Regions from separate parts of the Paenibacillus sp. D9 genome, predicted to be linked through region 3. Evidence: riboswitches for the same ligand, from Rfam matches in the RefSeq annotation. Region 3 holds a riboswitch; each other region holds the start of a gene.
The links. Region 3 has a riboswitch for cyclic di-GMP ahead of VE23_RS12965 (response regulator). Riboswitches for the same ligand answer to the same signal wherever they lie in the genome.

Region 1 (8,096 bases), 2.5 Mb from region 3:
TGGTTCGGCCGCGGATGTTTCCGCTAAAATGGGCTACTCGTCAGAAGAATTAACAGCCGTTCCAGATGGGGCGAATCTGGGCCTCGGCTGTGGCAATCCGCAAGCCATTGCTGCTTTGCAACCGGGAGAAGTCGTGCTGGACCTGGGCAGCGGCGGCGGGTTTGATTGCTTTCTTGCCTCCCGTCAGGTGGGCGCTTCCGGCCGCGTCATTGGTGTAGATATGACACCGGAAATGGTCAGCCGCGCCCGCGAAAATTCCAGTAAAAGCGGATTTACCAATACGGAATTTCGGTTGGGCGAGATAGAGCATCTGCCGGTTCAGGACCACTCGGTTGACGTGATTATTTCAAACTGTGTCATTAATCTGTCCCCATCGAAGCAGCAGGTGTTTGACGAGGCGTTCCGTGTGCTGCGTGACGGCGGCAGACTGGCCATATCGGATGTCGTGGCAACAGCCGATTTTCCGGAAGAAATCAAGCAGGATATCGACCGTATCTATTCAGGGTGTATTTCAGGAGCTTCCTCTATCGGGGAGTTGGAAGCCATGCTTGCGCAAAGCGGGTTTACCCAAATTGAGATCGAACCTAAAGACGAATCCCAGACGTTCATCAAGGATTGGATTCCCGGCGCAAATGTCGAACAATACCTGGTGTCTGCCGCGATACGTGCCATCAAGGCTTGAGCCGTGAAGGGCCGAACTGTTGCAGCTCGAGTTGAGTTGAACATGTTCGGCATAAACAATAAGGCGCTGCCGGTAAGTTGGCAGCGCCTTCGCCTTTGCTTAGCGTATATTTTCGTTAAAATGTTGGCGAGACCCCCGAAAGAAGAAGTGGGTTGCGCTATGTTCGAACATACGTTACTAAGGTTGACACCAAGCAAACTTTTTGGCATCTATTGAAATATGGTAAAATAAATTAATTCAATATGTCGAATAGACTAGGAAAAAAGGCAAACCTGATCGAAAGACAGGGACGCAAAGCCACGGGTCTTCTGCACTAGTGCAATGATCGCCGGGTTACCCTCTCAAACCACACCAAGATGACAAGCAGGCACGCCAGTGAGAGGGCGTGTCTTTTTGTCATTTGAAAATAAAAGAGGTGATCGATTATGAACAAACAAACAAGCTTTTCTGTAGAGATAAAAGATATGATCCGTAGGAACGGGAGTATCAAAGTATTACTGGCGGATGGTGACCTAGCTTGGCAACAGCGACTCGCTATGTTGCTTGAATCCGAGCCAGATATTTATTTATCTAACATCGTTTCGACAAAAGAGGAAGCGATTCGAGCGAGTGTACAATTAGACGTAGACGTAATGATCTTGGAAATGATTTTGAATTCGCCCAAACGAGACGGGCTGGACGCCGTAGCGGAGATTCTCAGAAATAAAGAGTTACCGATTATTGTCCTTTCTTCGATACATGATCCGGAAGTCATGGTCGATGCAGTTGTTGCCGGAGCGGTCAATTATATTACAAAGTCCAACTATATGGACATACCGGTTGCGATCAGAGAAGCTCACCGACGTCAGTCCTCTCTCCATGCGGATGTCGCGACGATAATCCGTAGTGAGATCGAGCTTATAAAGCGAAAAGAATTGCATTGCATGCTCACACCTACGGAAAAAGAAATTTTGCAACTCATAGGCTTGGGCTATCGACAGACAATTATCAGAGAATTACTTGGCATTACTTCGAACACCCTAAAATCGCACGTTCGGCATATCACTCGTAAATTCGACACCCGATCCATTCGAGAAGCTGCTGAGAAGGCGAAACGAAGAGGTCTGTATGATCAGCACTATGCTACGTGAGTTAATGGGACTGAAATTGAAACAAGCTTTGGGAAAATTCGGGGATTTTCGACAAAATTATCATGACAGAGGGTGACAAAAAGATCACCCTCCCCATTCGAACTAATAATAGGTAAAATGAAGGGGTAATCTAAGGGAAAATAGGAATATTATCCCGTACCAAAGGAGGTGGAGAGAAAAAAGATGAATGCTGGAGATTGTTGTCGTGAATCGGAGTCTGAAGTAAATCAAAATGGGACAGGCTCTCGTAAAATGAAGAGGATGGTGCCTTTAACTTACGTAATTATGCGGCTGTCCCCAATATAACAATGAAGGGATGATCGTCATGGATCAATTAGAAACGGAGCGTGAATTATGTTTATTAACATGGATTGATTTGCACTTCATTCAGCAGTTTTGCGGAAGGAGAGTTGTAGTATTTCTTGGAATTGGGGAGGGTGTTTGATGAATCTTACTCAACAGTCCATCCCCTATGAAAAAGTTGAAGCATGGCTTATGTCCTATAGTGATTGGAAAGCAAGGTTGGAATATGCGCAGGCAGAGCTTAAGCATATTCCGGGATTAACGAGGGCTTTGCATGAGTGGGTGAATCATGGCAATGGAAGAAAACAAGAACCATTGTTGCGTACGGTCATTCATCGGATAGAGATCACTGAACATGAAATCCCGTTGCTATTATCGAGAATCGGATTGATCGATTACGCTTTCTCGGCTCTCACCACAGAGGAAATTTTGTTCGTTCGTCTACGATATTTGGATAAACTGGCGCTTTCGGTCATTATAGATCGCATTGCACTTTCCCGCCGCGCGTTCTTTTATCATCGGAAGCGAATTCTGCATAAAGTATATCGAAAAATCAAAGATCGGGCGGTCCTGTTGGAACTGGATTCCTTTGGAGAAGACTGATCATATCATTACTTCAGAAGATGCACATACGCATCTTCTATTTTTATGGTTCGTGAATTGAAGAATATCACCTCAATCCCCCATCTTTTCAAACAGGCTCTAGGGTCTACCCCCATTTTTAGCAGTCAGTTCAATCTCTCCGAGTACGATTAACTCCTCACCAAGAGATGAGATGCCGTGAATCTTTCTTGCACCGAACATGCACCGAACGCTGCACTAGATTTGCTCTTGTTTTGCACGAATTGTGCACCCGATATGCACGATTTTCCTGATACGATGATAGTATAGCAAGCTTAAGGGCAGCCTACAAGATCATCGGCTGTCCTTTATGTTTGTGAAGCAAGGATTGACGAAACGGGCATAACTTGTTCCATGGTTTCGTCATGTTTCCGCATTAAGTCGTACAATCATACCGATGAAAGGAGGGCGATGATGCGGTTCCTATTAATCTGTTTTTTTAGAAATAGGTAGAAATGCATCCTGAACTGGATACATCTGTATTTATGCTATGCGCATTACTTTGCATTCCAGCCATTGAGCGCCGCTTCATTTTTTGCTGTGATGATCAGCAAAAAGAAGCGAAGCGCTCTTTTTTATTTTCTGATTGAAACCCAAAAGAAGGTAGCTATTACAGTGACGAGTGCTGAAGGCATGTGATACGGGACAGTCAAAAAGGAGCGTTTGAACTAAAACGTAGGACAACACCATCATAAAACAGACTGGCTATTCCTCTCGCAATGGTGTTGCCATGTGAGGAGGGAAATTGATATTATGTGCCCCACGTTGCATGCAATGTCAAACCACGATCCTTTTATGTGTTTTTACTATTCGTATGGCTCATAACGCCTCAACGATGGATATTACTATCAGACTTGGCTGCAAATCAGCATTGGATTGCTGAGCGGCAAGGTCTTTTTTATTTTTGTAACAAAATCAACAATCGTTTTAAAGGGAGCGTTGGCTGTCGCTCTCCCCCTCCATTTTGGTTTGCCCACAAACCAAAATGGAGGGACGAATATGAAAAGGATTAATTTGCGGGACATGTATCCCTTTATCAAAACGGATGTATGGATCGACTTAGATGATGAAGTGGCACAAGAAATCCGCCGTTTCGACTTAAACGAAAGTGCATATAAATTGCGCACCTATCGTCATCGCGCTTATTACTCGCTTGATCGGAACGACGGTATAGAACAAGATGTTCTTTTCCTTTCGATTTCCCCGGAGGAATATTACGAGCGTAAGCTTTCCAATGAGCAGCTTTATGCGGCTATGTGTCGATTGCCGGAAAAATCGTTCAGACGAATTTATGCTCACTTCTTCTTAGACATGAGCAAAGTAGCGATTGCCCAAGCTGAGCAAGTTGATGAACGGGCAGTACGAAAATCTATTGAACGCGGCTTAAAACAAATGGCGCAGTTTCTCAAAAAAATGTGATTGCGGTAGGTCAAAGGGTCCGATTTTCTTGCCAAAATGAACAGATAGGTAAAGAGCTTTATGTAGGCGGCGGCTGGTTATAACCAGCCGCTCATTTTCCATGAGGGGGGCAGGTAACAATGAATCCGATTCGATTTCGAGATGCTGAACACGAAAGTTTCTACTATCGGATGCTTGATGAAAGGAAATGCAGCGACGGCTATCATCGGGCACTTTTCTACACATTAGGTATTTCCCGCGATACTCGGAGTCATATCCGCGATTTGTTTGATTTTTCTAATGGGGGCATTAAGCCCGGAGGTCTCGCAGCCTCGTGGCAAACCGGTAGTTCTATCCGCGTGTGCAGGCTTGCTTTTAATCTTTGGAATGGCTGGACGGAAAAAGGTGGGGAACGCTACTCTACTCCCCACGAATTATTCGATTGCAGCTACGCTCCCTATTTTTTTGAAGCGATTCAACTTCGTTATCCGGATTATTGCCGAAGCCAGGAGAAGAATTTCAAGCGGCTGAACGAACAAGTTCGCTGAATGTCAACTAGTTAAGGGAGTGGAATAGATGAAGGATATTAAAACGAGGACTGTTGTGAAAGACATTAAACGTTTGGACAAACTGCCAAACTTGATGGATCGTGTAAAACATTCGAGCGCACGCACAAAACAGCATAAAGACAATGACAAGACGATTTCACAATCTCCAAATGAATATGCGCAGCACCATTCTGCATCGGCCATAGATAAAACGGTACGTTTTCAAATTGGTATGGGCGTGGTTGCTAGCAAAAGATTGATAAGGCTCATTCAAAAAAGGCGGGCAAAGTCAGAAGGGGATACGGTATCGATACAGAACCCCGCTGCTATAATTACTAAGCCTTCAGGTACACGTCAATTGCGACTTGCCCGTAGGTTGCATCTCCGCAAGCCGGTAGATGGGAAATATCTCTTGTCAGCTAACCATCAATCAAAAAAACAACGCTTTATACGGAGCCGGGTCAATGCCCGGCTTTTGCATCCTCTTCGCAAAAATAGCTTTACTAACCGAATTCTAAATCGGGAAGGTAGAGATCAAGAACCGGCCGGGAAAAAAGGAGCATTAGCCGCCGCGGCATCTCATTCAGCAAATGTACGCGTGAATCGTCCAAAAGCGCTAACGTCCGTAAGCATGAGGAAGCGGCATTTCAGGCCACCGTCATCCCGAATCCCCTTCGCTATATCAAAGCAAGCAAGCCATACGATCAAACGTAAAGAAAGGAAATTTAAGACATTATCGCCATTTATAAAAACGGGACAACGGCTAGGACAGGCTAAAAGCCACTCTGATTATCAAGCGGAAGGAAAAATGAATAGCGCCAGGACAGCGCAGCGGACTGCACAGATGGCGATGACTGCCCGCCGCTCCATTCAAAGGGCACAAGCTGCAGCGCGATTAAATCTTCGGATCATTAAAATGGTAGTAAAAGCAGCCGCTTTGCTTGTCAAAGGAGTAGCCGCGCTTTTGGGAATCAGTAGTTCCGTTATTGTATTATTGTGCATTGTTATGGCAATAGCTGCTGTCATTTCCTCGCCTTTCAGTATCTTTGTATCCGGCGAAAATACGGATGCCGATGTAAAGCCGCTTTCCCGAATCGTTCAAGAGCTGGACATTGAGTATGCCGACCGACTGGCAGAAATACAGCAGTCCTCTGGCCGTGTAGACCGGGTGGAGTTTCATTATCCCGGCAGCGCGGATAACACGCGAATAGATAATTGGATGGATATTATAGCCGTTTTTGCCGTGAAGACTGTCATGGATTCAGAAAACGGAATGGATGTAGCAACACTTGATGCAACAAGGATCGGGATCATCCAATCGGTGTTTTGGGACATGAATCAACTGGAATCCCGTATTGAAACGATCGAACATACGGAAACCGTTCCGGTAGAGCATGAAGATGGGAGTACCAGCGAAGAGACGACTACCAGTTATGAACACATTTTGCATATTACCGTTTCGAGCAAAACTGCGGAGCAACAAGCTGACTCCTACCACTTTACTAATGAACAGATGGACATCATGAGAGAAATGATGTCTGGGGAGTTTCGGCCACTCATGTTTGAGATGCTCGGTAAAGAAACGGATGTCGGCTTGACGCCGGGACAGCTTGCGGATATAGGGCAGCATTTGCCCGAGGGAGAAATAGGCAGTGAAGTCGTCAAATTGGCGCTAACTCGTTTAGGTGATCCGTACAGTCAACCGAAGGCCGGACAGGATGACTTTACAGATTGTAGCTATCTCGTTCAGTGGGTTTATCGACAGCTACGCATTAACCTGCCGCGAACCGCAGCGGAACAAGCAAGATTTTGCGTAGAAAATGGCCTGACAGTAAGCGCGGCAGACCTGGTTCCTGGCGATCTTGTATTTTGGAGCTATGAGCGAAATGGTAGGTTTATGGATATTACCCACGTTGGAATTTATGCGGGGGATGGCAAAGTTGTAGATGCTTCCTCAAGCCGGGGACAAGTAGTGTACCGCAATCTGTTTGATTCGGACAAGCAAGTGTTGTTTGGCAGACCTCATATTCAGGGGTAGAACTTTCGTATTTCAGTGGAGCAAAAGGAATCCTATTTTTGGTGGAATAACGTTCTGGTTCAATTGTATCCTGTATCCCAGTGGAGTAATAGGGCTTTCCCGAACAAGCTAGCCTCCGCTGAAAACAATCATCTGGTAAAACATTCAGGTTGCTCGGTTATCAAGATGGAAGACACCTTTCGGTCAGGCAGTGGTAGCTCGATACTCTCACATTGCCATACAAAGCGGTGTTTTTCTATTTTGCAATTGGACTATCTAACCGCCAATAACCTACCAACAAAAAGGATCAAAGTCGATTTTCGCCCTGCGGAAGTTGAGTTAATGACCAGCATTTTTGCGGAAAAGGGAGGAAATGCTTGGAAAATGTAGAATATCCTAATGAAGTAGCATTTCTTGTTGAAAGGTGATTATATGGAAACTACTCTAAGTGAATTAAAACCATTCAAATTACCGCAAAAGCCGGATAATTACGATATTCTTTTTGGGTTGCCTATCCCCCCTATAGATAGATTGCGAACATTTTCAGCAGATCAATTTGAGGATATGATTTGTGAATGGGTCGATGGATATTTGAAAAAAGAGTATACATCTGTGTATCGCTCAGGCTCGGCAGGTGATAAGGGAAGGGATATAGTTGCATTTGTAAATAATGATTCCCCGAATCATGTCTGGGATAATTATCAATGTAAGCATTATGACCATCCGCTTTATCCAAGTGATGTATGGTTAGAATTGGGGAAACTATGCTACTACACGTTTATTAAAGAATATACAATTCCAAGAAAGTACTATTTGATTTCTTCTTGTGGTTTGGGAACTTCTTTATCAGAATTAATCGAGTATCCGACTCGTCTGAATGCTGGATTAATCTCAGCTTGGGAAGATAAATGCAAGAGAAAGATTACGAATGTAAGTGAAGTTTCTTTAACTAATGAGTTGCTGGAATATATCCAAAAGTTTGACTTTTCAATAATAAATCACTGTCCTCCTCAGAAATTGATAGAACAGTACAGCAGCACACCTTTTTATAAATATCGTTTTGGTGGTGGGTTAAATAAGCCTAGACCTCAGTCGGAGGCCCCAGGGCCTTCAATAAAACCGGAAGAAGTAAGATATGTTTCACAACTATTTGAAGCATATTCAGATCACCTTGGAAAAAAGATTGCTGGTGTTGAGGAGTTGAAAAGCTACAGCTCGCTGCATCGACATTTTAATAGACAGCGGGAAGACTATTATAAAGCAGAATCACTTAGAAGATTTGCTAGAGATGAGTTGCCTTATGACGAGCCCTTTGAAAAGTTGCAGGATGAAATTTATAGAGGAGTAATAGACACTGCAGAGGATACTCATGCTGACGGCTTTGTATGTGTTAAGGA
Region 2 (8,096 bases), 690 kb from region 3:
CGTCATCGAGAAGAGCTTCCAGGAAGGGCGCGGCCTGCTGGAGGAGCGCGGAGTCGAGGTGCACTCCCTGGCCCGGATCGCCTCGATGGCGCCCGGACGAGTCACGTATGTCAGCGAACTTGAAGCCGAGCCTGCTGCGGCCGGCGCCGCCGGAATGGACGGGGCCGGATGCTGAGCCGCCGCAAAACCGTCACGCTCGGCCTTCAGCATGTGCTCGCCATGTATGCGGGCGCCGTCGTCGTTCCTCTGGTCGTCGGAGGAGAGCTCGGGCTCACGCCGACCCAGATCGCGTATCTGATCGCCGCCGACCTGTTCACCTGCGGCCTCGCCACTCTTTTGCAGGTCATGAAAACGCGCTTCTTCGGCAGCGGCCTCCCGGTCGTGCTCGGCTGCACGTTCACGGCGGTCGGGCCGATGATCGTCATCGGCAAGGAATACGGCCTTGCGACTGTATACGGAGCCATCATCCTGTCCGGCTTGTTCGTTCTTCTGGCCGCACCTCTGTACGGCAAGCTGCTGCGTTTCTTCCCGACCGTCGTCACCGGATCGGTCGTCACGATTATCGGGCTTTCGCTCATCCCGGTCGCGATGAACAACGCCGCCGGCGGTCAAGGAGCGGCTGACTTCGGCGCTCCGCGCAATCTGCTGCTGGCGCTGCTCACCCTCGTCGTCATTCTGGTCGTCAGCCGCTTCGCCAAAGGCTTCATGCGAGCGATCGCGGTGCTCGTGGGCCTTGCCTCAGGCACAGCAGCCGCGTATGCGATGGGCATGGTCAGCTTCTCCGGCGTCTGGGACGCTTCGTGGTTCAGCATCGCGCAGCCGTTCTACTTCGGCGCTCCGCATGTGAGCCTCGTCGCCGTCGTGACGATGATCCTCGTCAATATCGTCAGCATGGTGGAATCGACCGGCGTATACCTCGCTGTCGGCAAGACGACCGACCAGCAGGTCGACGAGAAGCAGATCGTGAACGGCCTCCGCTCGGAGGGAGCTGCGATCATGCTGGGAGGCATCTTCAACGCCTTCCCTTATACGGCCTTCTCCCAAAATGTCGGGCTCATTGCGCTGACGAAGGTCAAGAAGCGGAGCGTCATCGTCGCTGCCGGCGCCATCATGGTGCTGCTCGGCCTGCTGCCGAAGCTCGCGGCGCTGACGACCGTCGTGCCCAGCGCCGTGCTGGGCGGCGCCATGATCGTCATGTTCGGCTCCGTCGCCGCTTCCGGCATGGGCATTCTCTCGGAAGTCGACCTGCGCAAGGAAGGCAATCTGATGATCGTGGCATGCAGCCTCGCCGTCGGCCTCGGTTCCGCCACCGTGCCGGCGATGTTCGGCCAGCTTCCGTCGGAAGCGTCCATGCTGCTGCAGAGCGGCATCGTCACGGGATCGCTGACCGCGATCATCCTCAACATCATGATGTCGCGGCGCCAGCGCGAAGCTGCTCCGGCCGCATACCAGGAAGCCCAGGAAGCTTCGTAGAGCGTTTTTAGCCGTGTCTGCTGGGAAGGGCTCTGAATGGATAAGGTTGGACTTTTAGCGGTTCATGGATTATGATTTCATTATTACTGATGTGCTTCACGATAATGGCAAACCTGTCGGAAAGGCAGGGACGCAAAACTAGAGGGCCTAAGGGCGAGAGCCTATGGCAGCCAGTTGCCGAACGAAGAAAGAAATAAGAAGGTTCCCTTCTTCTTATTTTTTATGTGTATCCTACACAGTTCGGGTTGCTTTCCCGGACTGTTTTTTATTTCCGGGCCGCTGAAGCCGTTGCAGGCGGGGGATACCGTGATGAAATTAACTTCATTGATCTGCATTCTTTCCTTGCTTCTTCTCGCTTGTTCCGGAGTCGCAGATGCCAAAGCGAGCCATGCTTTCACGAAAGCTCCGACCCTATCCACTTGGCTGTGGGATACTTCAAAAATCGTCTCTCAGACGGATGTTATCATCGAGGACTTGGCTGCCAATGGAGTGAGTCTGCTGCATCTGCAGATCAATCCCGCCATTGAGCCCGGCTGCTACAAGGATTTCATCCGAAAAGCCTCCCAGCGCGGGATTCGCGTTCACGCTCTGGACGGAGCTCCCGAGTGGGTCGAGGCCGGAGGATCCGCCCTTCAACAGACATTTCTGACTTGGCTTCAAGGCTATCAGCAGTCAGCCTCCGACAAGGAGAGGTTCGGCGGAATCCATCTCGATGTCGAGCCTTATGAATCCGAAGGGTACGAGCAGAACGCCAATCGGTACATCGAGAACTATCAGACCATGATGCGGTCGTTTCAGGAGTGGGCCGATCGAAATCAGCTGGAGCTCGGAATCGATATTCCCTTTTGGTTCCATGGCGTCAAATATGACAATAAGTATGGAGCCGGGTTTCTTGCCGAGTGGCTCTGCAAGCAAGTGAAATTCATCACGATCATGGCTTACCGTGACAAGGCCGCCGGAGACGAAAGCATCCTGTCGGTATCGGCAGCGCAAATGAAGCTGTTCGAGAAATATCAGGTAAGAGGGTCGGTTGCCGTCGAGACCGGCAAGCTGGCTCCCGATTACAGCTTCGTGACCTTTTATGCAAAGAAAAAGGAATATATGTATGAGCAGCTTGATCAGGTGTACCAACGATACAAATCCAATTCTGCTTTTGAAGGCATAGCCATTCATCACTACGACAGCTGGATGAAAATGACCTAACTCTTCCTTCAAGCGGGCTCCGGAATTCCTCCGGAAGCTCGCTTTTTATATGGGACCAATTTACTGGGAATTGCGTTGACATATGGGTGAAACTGCCTATAGAATGGCAAAGGAGGTTATGACATGACTGGAAAAATGAAGATATTAACCGGATTTTTGGCGATTTTTGTCGTTCTAGGGGCCGTAATCGTTTATCAATATTCACTCTCTCCCAAGAAGGAGAGTTCTGAAACCGCTTTCCAACAGGAGGGCGGTTTAAGTTTTGTCAGCAAGACGGATTCGGCTTCGTTTTATGTCCATGACGGACAGAAGTGGAGCAGGATGTTCATCAAAGGCGTTAACCTTGGCGCCGGAAAACCAGGGGCTTTTCCCGGAGAAGTCGCCATCACTTACGAGGAGTACTTTCGGTGGTTCAAGTACATAGCGGAAATGAACGCCAATGCCATCCGGGTCTACACGATTCAGCGCCCGCAGTTTTACAATGCCTTGCTCGATTTCAATGAACAGCGGGAAAAGGACGGCAAGCAGCCGATCTATGTGATCCATGGCGTATGGGTGAACGAAAATGATGTGTTGACGATAGAGGATGCGTTCGGTGAAAAGGATAAGATACTGAATGATGTCGTCGAGAGCGGCAAGGAAATCGTCGACATCATTCATGGAGACCGATACCTGCCCGTCAACAAAGGGCATGCGGACGGCACGTATACCTCGGATGTGTCGCGTTATGTCATCGGCTGGATTCTCGGAATCGAATGGGAGCCTTCCTTTGTCGTCGGAACCAATGAAAACAATCCCGCCCGCAGCGAATACAACGGCAAATATCTCTATACCGAACAAGCTTCACCCTTCGAGGCCTTCCTGGCCGAAGTGGGCGATAAGATCATCGGTTATGAATCCGAGAAATACAAGATGCAAAGAGCCCTCGCCTTTTCCAATTGGGTCACGACCGATCCGCTCAAACACCCCAACGAACCTTACAAGAACGAAGATCTCGTGTCTGTGAACGTGGAGCATGTCAAAGGACATGAAAGCTTCAAGCCCGGCATGTTCGCATCCTATCATGTCTATCCTTATTACCCGGATACCTTCAGCTTCCAGACCGACTACATCAACTACAAGGGGCTGGACGGCAAGCCGGATCCCTACCTTGCCTATCTGGAGGATATCAAGAAAATCCATACCATGCCCATTGTGGTATCCGAATTCGGCATCCCGGCGTCTAGGGGAAAGGCTCATGAAAACAGGGTTACAGGCTTCAATCAGGGATTCATCGACGAGAAGACCCAGGGAGATATGCTCGTTCATATGATCAATGACATCCATGCGGCCAACCTCGCCGGAGGTCTGGTCTTCGCGTGGCAGGACGAGTGGTTCAAGCGGACCTGGAACAATAATGATCTCGATTTACCGGACTCCCGTCCCTACTGGTCGAATCCTCAGACGAACGAGCAGCATTTCGGCCTGCTTGCTTTCGACCCCGGCAATGGCGAGACCATCCGTTCCGTGGACGGCCAGGTCGATGACTGGGCCGGGGACGCTCCCCTGTATGAGGATGAGGAAACGAAGTTGTCCGTGAAGAGCGACGAGGCGTATGTATACTTCAGAATCGATGCCCGGAATTATGATTTTGACAAGGATACGCTGCTTCTTCCCATCGACAGCATCGAAGGTCAGGGCAGCGACCGCTTCTCGGCCTATGGAATCAGCTTCGGCAGGCAAGCTGACTTTGTATTGAAAATACATGGGAAAAACGACTCCCGCCTTCTCGTTGATCCCTATTATGACAATTATCTTTTCCGCTACGCGGTGCAGACCAGCCTAATCGAGGATCATCCGGATGCCAGCCGCAAGAATTCGGGCCTGTTCAACCCGATCCGGCTCGCTCTGAACAAGAGAGTCGTCATTCCGCCCGGGAATGCCGTGATTCCTTTCACCGGTTACGAGACGGGGCAGCTGACTTACGGAAATGCGAACCCCAAAAGCCCGGACTACTACTCGCTGAGCGATTTCTACTACTCGGAGGGACAGCTGGAAATCCGTATTCCATGGCAGCTGCTGAATGTGATGGATCCTTCCAAAAAAATGATCATCGACGATATGCGCACCCGCGGCAAAATATCCCCGATTAAGACAGAGGGGTTCAATATCGGCATCAAGAAGCTGGCCGGCGACTCGGGCGCAGCCTCCAAGCAGCCTGTGGCCATGGAGCCGTATGCTTGGGCGGAGTGGGACCAGCCGTCCTATCACGAGCGCCTGAAGCCATCCTACTATATTCTCCAAAAGGGATTTGCGGCATTGCCGGAAAATGAGGGTTTGACGGAAAAATGAAACTAAAAAAAATCAAAGCGCGGTACCTTCTGCTCCTTCTGCTGCTCGTTGCTTTGGGAGCGCCGTTCGCACTGTGGCTCGCTGCGCCATCGAAGGATCTCGACATCGTCGTGCTCAACAAAACCTTTCCTGTCGAAACGAAAGCATCCGGCAACGTGAAGCAGCTCGATTACAGCAAGCAGCGCGGCTTGTTCTGGCTGATGGACCATTTGAAAATGCGGAAGCCCGAAACCGGGAAGGCTTATGGTTTCCGCACGGATTATTACGGGAATTTCATGTCCGGAGGGAAGCTGGTGAACAAGCCGCTTCAAAAGCTGGACCGGATTCCCGACGCCATCTTCATCTCGGATACTTACGGCACAGGAAATTCAAGGGCCGAAGGTGTCGAGGCAGCCGGAATTTCGGGTTTGACCAAAGAAGAAGTCGGTTTCATTGCTACAAGTTACGCCAAGGGCGCAACCGTAATCGGAGAGTACAATATTGCGGGCGATCCGACCTCGCCGTCGGTATCCAAGGAGCTTCAGTCCATCTTCGGCGTCGCCTTTACCGGCTTGGCAGGAAAGTTCTTCTCGGACCTGACGTCAACCGCCGATGTGCCCAACTGGATTCGTGCTACCTACGAACAGCAATACGGCAAAAAATGGAGTTTGTCGGGAGCGGGCATTGTCATCGCGGGCAACAGCCGAATCGTTGTCCTGCAGCGCGATGCCGGATTTACGGGAAGCTCCGTCCAGCTGTCTATGGATGAGGAGCATCAAGGCGATTACGGCGCCCAGAAGGTGGATTTCTACAACTGGTTCGAGATCGTGGAGCCCGCCGAGGACGCATCTGTCATCGCATGGTACAAGCTGAATCTTACGGATGAAGGACAAAACCAGCTGAAGCCGTTTGGTCTCGATGGCCGGTTTCCTGCCATTGTTTCTCATTCTGCCGGAGGCAAGCGCGCTTTCTATCTCGCCGGAGATTTCACCGACTATCGCGGCCCTTCCAAAATCAATTCCTTTATCGGCGCTTCCACGCTTTACCGGTATTTCAGCGTCAAGAGCGAAGGGGATCTAAGCTATTTCTATTGGCATTTTTATGTGCCATTCATGTCGAAAGTGCTGAAGGATACCAAGCCTGCAGAAAAAATCGAAGCTCTTGGCGAGGAACAACGGGCGCATCTGCCTTTACTGGACGGAAAGCAGTTCTCCGTCTATAAGAACGGGAGCAGGCAGCAGCTCTATGTGAACGGCGTCGACATCGGGGCAAGCATTCCGGGCTACGACAAAGGCGAGCTGCCGGACGATCCTGCCTTCTATGCGGATTGGCTCTCCAAAATCGCAGGCATGAACGCCAATACGATTCGGGTATACACCTTGATGCCATCGGCATTCTATCGCGCGCTGGATATATACAATCATGACCATCCTGACCGAATGCTGTACCTCATGCAAAACATAGCCGTGGATGCAAAGCCTCGCGGCGGCAATTACCTGGATGCGGATTACCGGGCGGCGTTCGCCCAACAAACCGAAACGGTGATTGACGCAATGCATGGCCATGCCGAAATCAAGCAAGCGGATGGCAAGGGAACCGAGCTGTATGCCAATGATGTGTCCGGCTATGTGCTGGGATACTTGATGGATCCGGAATTAAGTGCGGAGAACGTGCAGGCGACGGATGACGGGAATGCTTTCTTTGCCTTCGACGGCGACTATGTGACGACTGGCGGCAAGGGCACTCCAACCGAGAATGCACTTGCGTCGCTTCTAGAAAAAACCTACGCCTATGAGCAGACCAAGTACGGGATGCAGCATGCTGCCGGAATGGTAGGCATTCCCGAGATTGAGTCGGTGTACCAGAGGGGGTACGAGAAGGCAGGCGAAGCCGATCGGCCAACAGTAGATTTCGATCGCTTGATGCCGACTTCCAAAGCGGCTGGCGGCATCTTCAGCGCATACAACGTCTTTCCGGACAAGCCTGCGTTCCAGGCAAGGGACTCGGCCGGGAAGCCGTCTTACCGAGAATACGGAACCTATGTCAGCGAGTTGATCACCCGCAGCGAGCATCCGGTTCTGATCAGTGAATTCGGTCTGTCTACAGGAAGGGGGATGACGGAGGCCGGGCAAGGGGAGGGGCTTGCCTCTCTCATCCGCTTGATCCGGGACAGCGGAGCCGCTGGGGGGCTGCTCTATGAATGGGCAGATGAATGGGGCACAGGCAGCGGGGATTTCCAGGCCGCCGCGGTTCCGTCCATGCGGGGCAGCCTCTGGCATAACACGGTGGATCCGGCTCAGAATTACGGCATTCTCGCCTTGGAGTCCCAGGCGCTCACGGATTATTCCATGACACTTCGAGGCTCCGGGCCTCTGAATTCCATTGCCTATGCGGCGGACGAGTCCTACTTCCACATCAAGGCGGAGTTCAACCGATGGCCTGATTTCAATCGGCAGCAGCTGATGATCTATCTCGACACCGTCGATCGCAAAAAAGGCGAGTACATGCTGGCACCCGACGTCAACGAGAACTGGTCCGGCGCCGAGTTCCAAATCCGAATGGACAATAAGGACAAGGCTGAGCTGCTTGTGATGCCGAGTTACAATGCAAGCCGGGGTTCGTATTATACAACGGTCTCGTCTACGGGACTTTTCGAGCGGATGAAGAGAATGGAGTCCTCCGAGTATGTCACCAAAGGGGGAAGGAAAATAGAGGCCGTCTATACGGACGAGTCGGCTTTGACCCCCGGGGCGTTTCAAACGGGCGGCAGCAACTTCTATTTGGACGGAAAGACGCTGCATGTGCGGATTCCGTGGGCACGGCTCAACTTCATCGACCCTTCCAGCCTGCTTGTATGGGACGATGACAAGAAAAAGGGAATGGGTGTGGCTTCAGACTCCCTTTCCGTCAGGATGACCGATGGCATCGTTGGCTCGCTGATCCTCATGGATAAAAAAACTCAGCATGTCGATTACCATTTTCCGGAAAGCGTTACTTCATCGGGTTACCGGACGTTCTCATGGAGCACTTGGGATGCGCCGGACTATGCTTCCCGTACAAAAGGCAGCTACGATGCGGTCAAAGAAGCCTTTACCAACTGAATGCCGATG
Region 3 (8,096 bases):
ATTGAGTAAAAGGAGCAACTGAAGATGATAAAGCTTTTCAGAAAAAAATGGGCAGGTGTCTCATCGTCCTCGCCACAAAAAAGAGCAACGGTTACACAACCGCTTAATGAGCAAACACTTCTTCAACGGTTTCAAATGTGTCGTGATGTTAAGCATCATGCTTACAAATTAAAGGTTGGCGACGATCAGTCGAGGATCGTTTTACTGTATTGCGATGGGTTATGTGACAATCAACAACCCCTTCAAGAGATGGCGATTCCTCACTTGACCCGGTTTTACGAAAAATATGGCTTTCATAAAAATGAGGAAGTCGTTGAGTCGTCTCAATTACAGTTATTGCGCATTTCCTTCGAGGAATGGGAGCAGAAATCCGAAACGGACATTTTTGAGGGTAAGCTACTTTTGTTTATTCCGACACTAATTTCTTTGTTCTCCCTCGACATATCGAAAAAACCGGCACGCCAGCCCGAAGAATCCAACATTGAACACTCTATTCGCGGCTCAAAGGACGGTTTTGTCGAGGAACTCGGCGTCAATGTCGCGTTAATTCGGAAACGAATCAAGTCAACAAGCATGGTATACGAAACGAAAACCGTAGGTGTCCGAACAAAAACAACCATTGCGATTCTTTATATGCAAGACATTGTTGATCCCAAAATCGTCCAAGATATCAAGACTAAATTGGATCGCCTTCAAATTGACGGAGCGTTTAGCGCCACTCAACTGGAAGAGTTAATGGAACCGACCAAAGCTTTATTTCCTTTGATGGGCTATACGGGAAGACCTGATTTTACCGTTAACTGTATGATGAATGGACGTGTAGCGCTTATTGTGGAGGGTACACCGGCTGCTTTGATCGCTCCGGCCAATTTGTTCCTGCTCCTGAAAACACCCGAAGATATCCACTTTACTGCTTTGTCTGCTACGTTTGGACAATCGCTTCGTTTGCTCGGATTGTTCGTATCACTCATGCTGCCCGGTTTTTGGGTCGCTATTCTTGCGTTTCATCAAGACCAACTGCCCTATTACCTTCTTGCAACACTTGGCGTTAACCGGCTAGGCATTCCTTTGGGCTTGGCTGGAGAAATGTTTCTCGCGCTTGTCTTTTTGGAAATATTGCGGGAAGCCGGTGTTCGATTGCCCTCGGCGGTTGGGTCTACGGTTACGGTAGTAGGAGGGCTCATTCTGGGGGATGCGGCGATTCGTGCAGGATTTTTGTCCCCTAGCACTGTTGTCATAGGCGCGATTACGCAAGTGTTCGGTTCGACGTTATCCAGCCAGTCACTGGCCGGGACAATTAGCATTTTGCGTTTCTTCATATTCGCACTGTCCGCCATCCTTGGGATCTATGGTTTCTTACTTTCTTTATTTATTTTAACAACTCATTTAGCCTCTTTGCGTTCATTCGGATTGCCTTACCTGGCTCCGGTTTCGCCTCCATATAAAGATTTCGCCAATGCCTTGTTCCGATTACCATGGAGATGGCGGAAAACTCGGCCAGACATGCTAAATACTCAAGATTCTACAAGCCAAGGGGATAAGCAGAAATGAACGCATACAAATTTACCGCAGTTCTTCTGCTTCCCTTCTTTCTCACCGGATGTTGGAGCAGATACGAAGTGCAAAACATGAATTATGTAACTGCTGTTGGAATTGACTATGCGGATGGTCAATACATCATTTATGCGCAGTTGCTCGATTTCTCGACAGTGGCAAAACTGGAAGGACAACAGAAAGCGGAACAACCTCCGGTCTGGATCGGTAGAGGAAAAGGTATCTCGTTTACAGAAGCAGCGAATGATTTATACAGCACTTCGCAACAAAGGTTAAACTGGGGACAAATCTCTGCAATCTTGTTTAGCGAAAGGTTATTGAAGGAACGAAAAGTCGGTGAAGTGTTAGAACTGATTAACCGATATCGTGAGATAAGGTACTTAGCTTGGGTGTTCAGTACGCGCGATCCCCTTGACGAGGTCTTAATTGCGACTCCATTTTTCAGATTATCGCCAAAAGCATCGATTCTACATAACCCCGAACAGAGTTATCGGCAGCGTTCTATCCTCGCTCCGATCCGCCTGCAAAAATTTGTAATGGATTCAAACGAAAAGGCGAAGACAAGCTACATACCAGAATTATCTGTTCGAAAGGATCAATGGAAGGAAAATCAAAAACCGCATGAGCTGCTTAGATATTCAGGCATACAAATATACGATAAGGACAAATATTACGCACGCATGAGCCTCGAAGAAATAAAAGGATTGCCATGGCTGAATAAACACACAATCCGACTGCCCGTTGACTTGTTTTCCGATAACAAGCTTGTTGCAGTTCTCGTCGCAGAAAAACCCGAATATGACGTCAAACCAAGGGTTAAATATGACAAAGCATATTTCGATATTTCCGTTAAGGTGAAGGCCGGAGTAAATGAGCTACATGCAGACGTTACGGAGCAAGAACTCACGCAACTGGCTCAAAAAGAAATTGAGCATCAAATTAGGCAGACCTTTCAAACCGCGTTTGAAAAGAGAATAGATATTTATAATCTAGGGGAATCTCTTTTTCGCAGGAATCCGTATGCGTGGAAACGGATTGCATCTGGGACTGTACTAAACAAAGATTCCTTACGAACGATCAACGTTAACGTACAAATCGTGTACCCTGGCAGGTATAAACTTTCACCTTGATATTTGGTTGTGATTTACTTTGCGGGTGGTGTCAGCTTCGCTGGTACTGCCCCTATATGGGGCATTGGGCGACCGGTGCCCGTTTCATTTGAGTTATAACCTCCTTGACAAACTGCACCGGAAGGAACGGGCTATCGGGCGAAAACCCGGTTTGCCCGTTTTTACAATTTGCCGGAACTGATGAACGTCTTTAAGGAAGTGGCCGACATTCAGACGGCGGACATGCTCCAGCTTCCGGTTCCGAAAGCCTACTTCCACAATGTATCCGTACCGCCAAGCGAGTTTCAACGCGATATGGTCGCGGATCTCGCCCGCCGCGCCGAACAGGTACGAGCGAAGCAAGTGGAGCCGCACGAGGACAATATGCTGACGATCACCAATGATGGACGCAAACTGGCGCTCGATCAGCGGCTGGCCAATCCGATGCTCCCTGACGATGAAGGCAGCAAAGTCAGCGCCTGCGCGGACAATGTCTACCGGTATTGGGAGGAACATCAGGAGCAGCGGTTGACTCAGTTGGTGTTTTGCGATTTGTCCATCCCCAAGCAGGATGGTTCCTTCAACGTCTACGACGAGCTGCGACGCAAGCTGATGGAAAAAGGCATACCGCCTGAGGAAATTACCTATATTCACGACGCCAATACGGAGATCAAGAAAAAAGAACTGTTCGCCAAAGTACGCAACGGCCAAGTTCGGATACTGCTCGGATCGACGTTTAAGATGGGGGCGGGCACGAACGTGCAAACGAAGCTGATTGCACTTCACGATCTGGATTGCCCGTGGCGTCCAAGGGACCTGGAGCAACGCAGCGGACGCATTATCCGGCAGGGGAATCAAAACAGCGATGTGCACATTTTTCGCTACGTCACCGAGAACACGTTGGACGCTTATCTTTATCAGACGCTGGAGAACAAGCAACGCTTCATTTCGCAAATCATGACCAGCAAGTCGCCGGTGCGTTCCGCCGAGGACATTGACGAGACGGCCCTCTCTTATGCCGAGGTCAAGGCGCTGGCGACCGGCAATCCGTACATCAAGGAGAAGATGGACTTGGACATTCAAGTGTCGAAACTCAAGCTGCTTAAAGCGAACCACTTGAGCCAACGCTACGCGCTGGAGGATCGGCTGCTCAAAATGTTGCCGCAGCAAATCAAGTCCACGGAGGAACGGATTGTCGGCTATGAGCAGGATGCCGCTTTGTTTTTACGATCCAAAGCGAATGTACAGGAGGAATCGGAGGAATCGAAGTTTCCCGGAATGGTTATCAAGGATTTTACCTATACGGAGCGAACGGCAGCAGGCGCGGCTTTGATGGACGCTTGCAAAGGCATGACTTCGCTCGATCCGCAGGAAATCGGCAGCTACCGCGGATTTTCCTTGTGGCTATCCTTCGACAGCTTCGGCAAGGAGTACAAGGCGACATTGCGCGGTGCGTTGGGTCATATGGTGACGCTCGGAGCGGATGCCAGCGGCAATATAAGCCGCATCAACAACGCTCTGTCGGATTTGCCCGCGAAATTGGCATACTGCCGCGAGCAACTTGTGACCCTGCGTCAGCAAATGGAAACGGCAAAGGAACAGATCGCGGCTCCTTTTGAAAAGGAGCAGGAGTTGCAAACAAAAGCGGCGCGGCTAGCGGAACCGAATACCCTGCTAAATATGGACAAACGGGAAAACGAAGCCGTGGACAGCGTGCCAGACGAAGAACCGGAAGCGCCGGAACGACGGGCTATGGGCCGTGAGCGATAACGGTCTGACACCGTCGTTCCTCCCCTTCCTTCCTGCTATAGTGGAAGCAGGAGGGGACACATATGGAATCGACGTTTTTATCGCGATTGCTCCATCGACTGATGACACAAACAATACACTCTGGAGCTCCATTGGTGAGGATGCCGGATGAAGCTTGGGTCAAGGAACTGTTGGAGATGGAGAGTTAAGAATCTAGAAAGTAAAACCGTAATCTATAAAGATAGTTCCAATAATTTCTTGAGATACCTCTCCTTTCACTGTAACATCGGTACATTCTAGAGGAAGGGAGGGGTAAATATGCATAATATTGGTCCAGAGTGGTTGAGACCAGCTTTCGATCAAAGATTTATTGAAATTGCAAAGGAAGCTGGAAGTCAAATGGAGGTTGAACAATTCCGAATTAGGCAAAACGAAATAGAGAGGCTGCTTAAGGATGAATTAACACAAACCCATGTGGATCTTCTTCTCGAGTTGGAAGACATTCTTAACCATCGGAGTACTATTGAAAAAGAGAGGATCTATTTCGCAGGTCTTAGGGATGGGATGTATCTATTACGGAAACTAAATGACCTTTGAGTTGCTCATTCGGACGTAGTAAGTAGAAATCGCATTGTCGGGGGATTGATTTGTCTCCACTCAATGCGATTTTATTTACTATCACGAATACAGGAAAAGGGGAAGACAATTCATTCGGGCTTCTGGTTGTCCTTATTTCAACTAATTTTTCTGATTCGATTCGATATCATTTTCACAGTCAATTTCTACAAGTTTAATCATCTCGGATGCTTTGATGTTAAGTGCCCTGGACAAGGCAAATATTGTAGAAATGGTCGGCTGATGAATACTTCTTTCCAACATTGAAATGTAAGTTCGATCAAGATCGCTTCTAAAGGCTAGTTCTTCTTGACTCAACTTATTGTTAATCCTCAACGTTTTCAGAATTTTAGCAAAGTCTAGTTCAACTGTCATAGTTACCCCCTTTAGAGCTTTATAATCAGTTAGTATGGAGGTGATAACAACGGAGTATACTCTACAAAATGGGTTTATTTTAAGAAATATATGTAGTAATATTGGACTATATAAGATTTAAATCGACAGGAACTTCATAGTTCTCACAAACGAAACGACAAACCTATTGAAAGTAGGGACTCAAAATTATGGACCTCAGGAAGATAATTTTCACGGCTGCCAAGTTACCGAAGGTAAGGTGAACCTCTATAACATCACTTGATGTTTTTTATTTTCAAATGGAGGGATGCCTATGGCGAGAATTATGATTGTAGACGATAATTTTTCTATTCGCTTATTGATTTCAGCCTTAATCACGGATGCAGGTCATGAAGTCGTTTTACAAGCGACAAACGGTCAAGAGGCATTGAACGCCTATTTCAATACAAAACCCGATTTGTTGATAGTTGATTATCAAATGCCTGTCATGGATGGCATTTCGCTTATAAAAGAAATCAAAAAAGATGATCCTGCAGTCAAAGTCTTGCTATGCACCGGCTCCATTGATGTGTTAGAAAATGACGGATTGACTAAAGATATTGCAGTGCTCTCAAAACCATTCGACAACAATGAATTATTAGGATTAGTTACAGCAGCTCTAGAAAATTAATTCTCAGTTGCTGTCGATGAGGTGATTCGTATGTCAGACTTTATCAGTGAGCAAGAAATATTGAAGCTATTGAAGAAACTTGACCATGATTCCCAAGAGTCGGAAAGTGAACGGATGGGGTCATCTTCAGTAGCGGGAATTAACATAGAGGGTCAAATAAAAGATGGATACATTAAAGTCGAACAGGGTAAAATCATTATCGGGAATCCCTCCAATGGGGGTAAAATTCCGACGATTGAAGCTCAATTACCTGTCATCCTATTTGTCGATGGTCAAGAGATCAATAGAAGAATGAAAATATCATCAGAAAGCGTCATTGAGTGGAAGATTGAAGAAAAGCCATTATTTGAGATTGAAGTTTCGGATGATAAGTTAACAGCGTATTTGATTGTTCATCGTCCACAGAGGTATGCGTGGGTGTTATCTGATAATACCTCAACTTTAGATTTGACCCTTACTGCCAAAGAAGATTCAGCGATTATTTTGGAAACACTAAACTTGCAGGATATTCTCGCGGTTGTTGAAAACATGAATATCAAAATGAATCTTGATGTTGCAGTTATTCAAACCGAGATTATTCAACCTACATATAGACCAGTGACCATCGCCAGAGGAAAAGCTCCGGTGCAGGGTCAAGATGCTCGTTTAGATATTTTCTTTTCAGAAAATATCGAGAACATATTTACAGAGGTAAGAGGTTTTGTGGATTTTAAGAATCATTTGAATATTCCTTCTGTCAAAAGCGGAGATGTAATAGCAAAGAAGACACCCCCCGTAGACGGTCAGGCGGGGTATGATGTCTTTGGAAATATATTACTTCCTGAACCGGTTCACGATATTCGCATTGCTGGGAAAGAAAGTGTTGAAATAACACCAGATGATATCGTGATTGCTCGGAAAGAAGGAAGACCGCGAATAACTGGTAACAAGATAAAGTATTTCGATATTAACACCGCCTTCATTGTACCAGGGAATGTTGATTTGCAAACAGGTAATATCGTTTTTGCTGGAGACGTTATTGTGTATGGCGATGTCATGGACAACATGATTATTGAGTCGCTGGGGAACATTTATATATCTGGAAGTGTTTATAATTCAACCTTAACCGCCACAGGAAGTATTGCAGTGAAGGGTAATGTAATTGGAAGTAATCTTTATTCGGGGTATTTCGGCATGCTCTACAACAGACTTTATAACGGTTCTAAACAGTTAATGGACTACCTCGAGAAGATGGCGGAAAGTGTAAAATTGTTATTGAATGAAATCAGTAAGAAGAAACTACAGTTTAGATATGGACAAGCGTTATTGTTAGTAACCGAGAGCAAGTATCAGCAGGTTTGGGAAGTTGTGAAAGAACTGCTTGGCGTTATTTCAAGCCTTCAGACTTACAATAAGGACGCTATGCAGCAATAAAAAGATTATTTGGAGTTATTTTTGTTACCGACCAAGATCGTTGAAGTGATGACTGCTCCAAGAATGGAAAATTTCATTCGTGTATTGAAAGAAGCGTTCATGAGAGTTGCGTTAAGTCAAGAATCGCAAGTTCAGATCAATATTAACCAAGCTCAAAACTCTACATTAAAGTCAAATGGGGATATTTTGATTCGAAGAGAAGGTGTTATTCAATGTGATCTTTATTCAGCGGGCAATATCGTATTCTTCCTAGATAACTCTGTATGTAGGGGTTCTAAACTGGAGGCTGGAGATACCATTTCTGCAATGTATGTGGGTGGATTCACTGGAGTTGGGACAAGCCTAAAAGCCATAAATAAGGTAATTGTAAAGAAAATGTTTGAAGGCAGAGTAACTGTTGATCGGTATAGTACCGATATCTTTGAACCAGTAGAAGAAATGACTTTTGATCAGAACAGCATCAAGAGACTTGCATAGGGGAGGGAGTGATTCCTATCGACAATACAACATTCATCGGGAGAAGATTAAATAACAATATTTATTCTAGACAAGGCAGTTTGCTTTTACCAAAGAGCACCATATTAAATGATCATAATCTCGGTCTCTTACAACAACATGGTGTTAATCTATGG

Region 1: another riboswitch for cyclic di-GMP. It lies ahead of VE23_RS01345 (response regulator); the one in region 3 lies ahead of VE23_RS12965 (response regulator).
Region 2: another riboswitch for cyclic di-GMP. It lies ahead of VE23_RS15800 (amidase); the one in region 3 lies ahead of VE23_RS12965 (response regulator).

What each region holds. Positions count from the first base shown of each region.
Region 1 covers NZ_JZEJ01000001.1:284,610-292,705, forward strand. The annotation lists gene VE23_RS01340 (arsenite methyltransferase) at 1-682, shown strand, start outside; cyclic di-GMP riboswitch class I at 938-1,023, shown strand; gene VE23_RS01345 (response regulator) at 1,108-1,812, shown strand; gene VE23_RS01350 (hypothetical protein) at 2,257-2,718, shown strand; gene VE23_RS01355 (sigma factor-like helix-turn-helix DNA-binding protein) at 3,736-4,155, shown strand; gene VE23_RS25590 (DUF6075 family protein) at 4,275-4,682, shown strand; gene VE23_RS26890 (C40 family peptidase) at 4,711-6,720, shown strand; gene VE23_RS26270 (ABC-three component system protein) at 7,114-8,096, shown strand, end outside.
Region 2 covers NZ_JZEJ01000001.1:3,518,679-3,526,774, reverse strand. The annotation lists gene VE23_RS15810 (xanthine phosphoribosyltransferase) at 1-175, shown strand, start outside; gene VE23_RS15805 (nucleobase:cation symporter-2 family protein) at 169-1,473, shown strand; cyclic di-GMP riboswitch class I at 1,570-1,655, shown strand; gene VE23_RS15800 (amidase) at 1,780-2,676, shown strand; gene VE23_RS15795 (family 2 glycosyl transferase) at 2,800-5,007, shown strand; gene VE23_RS15790 (hypothetical protein) at 5,004-8,087, shown strand.
Region 3 covers NZ_JZEJ01000001.1:2,825,854-2,833,949, reverse strand. The annotation lists gene VE23_RS12995 (endospore germination permease) at 1-22, shown strand, start outside; gene VE23_RS12990 (spore germination protein) at 25-1,551, shown strand; gene VE23_RS12985 (Ger(x)C family spore germination protein) at 1,548-2,684, shown strand; gene VE23_RS12980 (helicase C-terminal domain-containing protein) at 2,865-4,433, shown strand; gene VE23_RS12975 (hypothetical protein) at 4,731-5,009, shown strand; gene VE23_RS12970 (helix-turn-helix domain-containing protein) at 5,151-5,402, opposite strand; cyclic di-GMP riboswitch class I at 5,549-5,634, shown strand; gene VE23_RS12965 (response regulator) at 5,695-6,051, shown strand; gene VE23_RS12960 (DUF342 domain-containing protein) at 6,082-7,464, shown strand; gene VE23_RS12955 (hypothetical protein) at 7,486-7,941, shown strand; gene VE23_RS12950 (HD-GYP domain-containing protein) at 7,950-8,096, shown strand, end outside.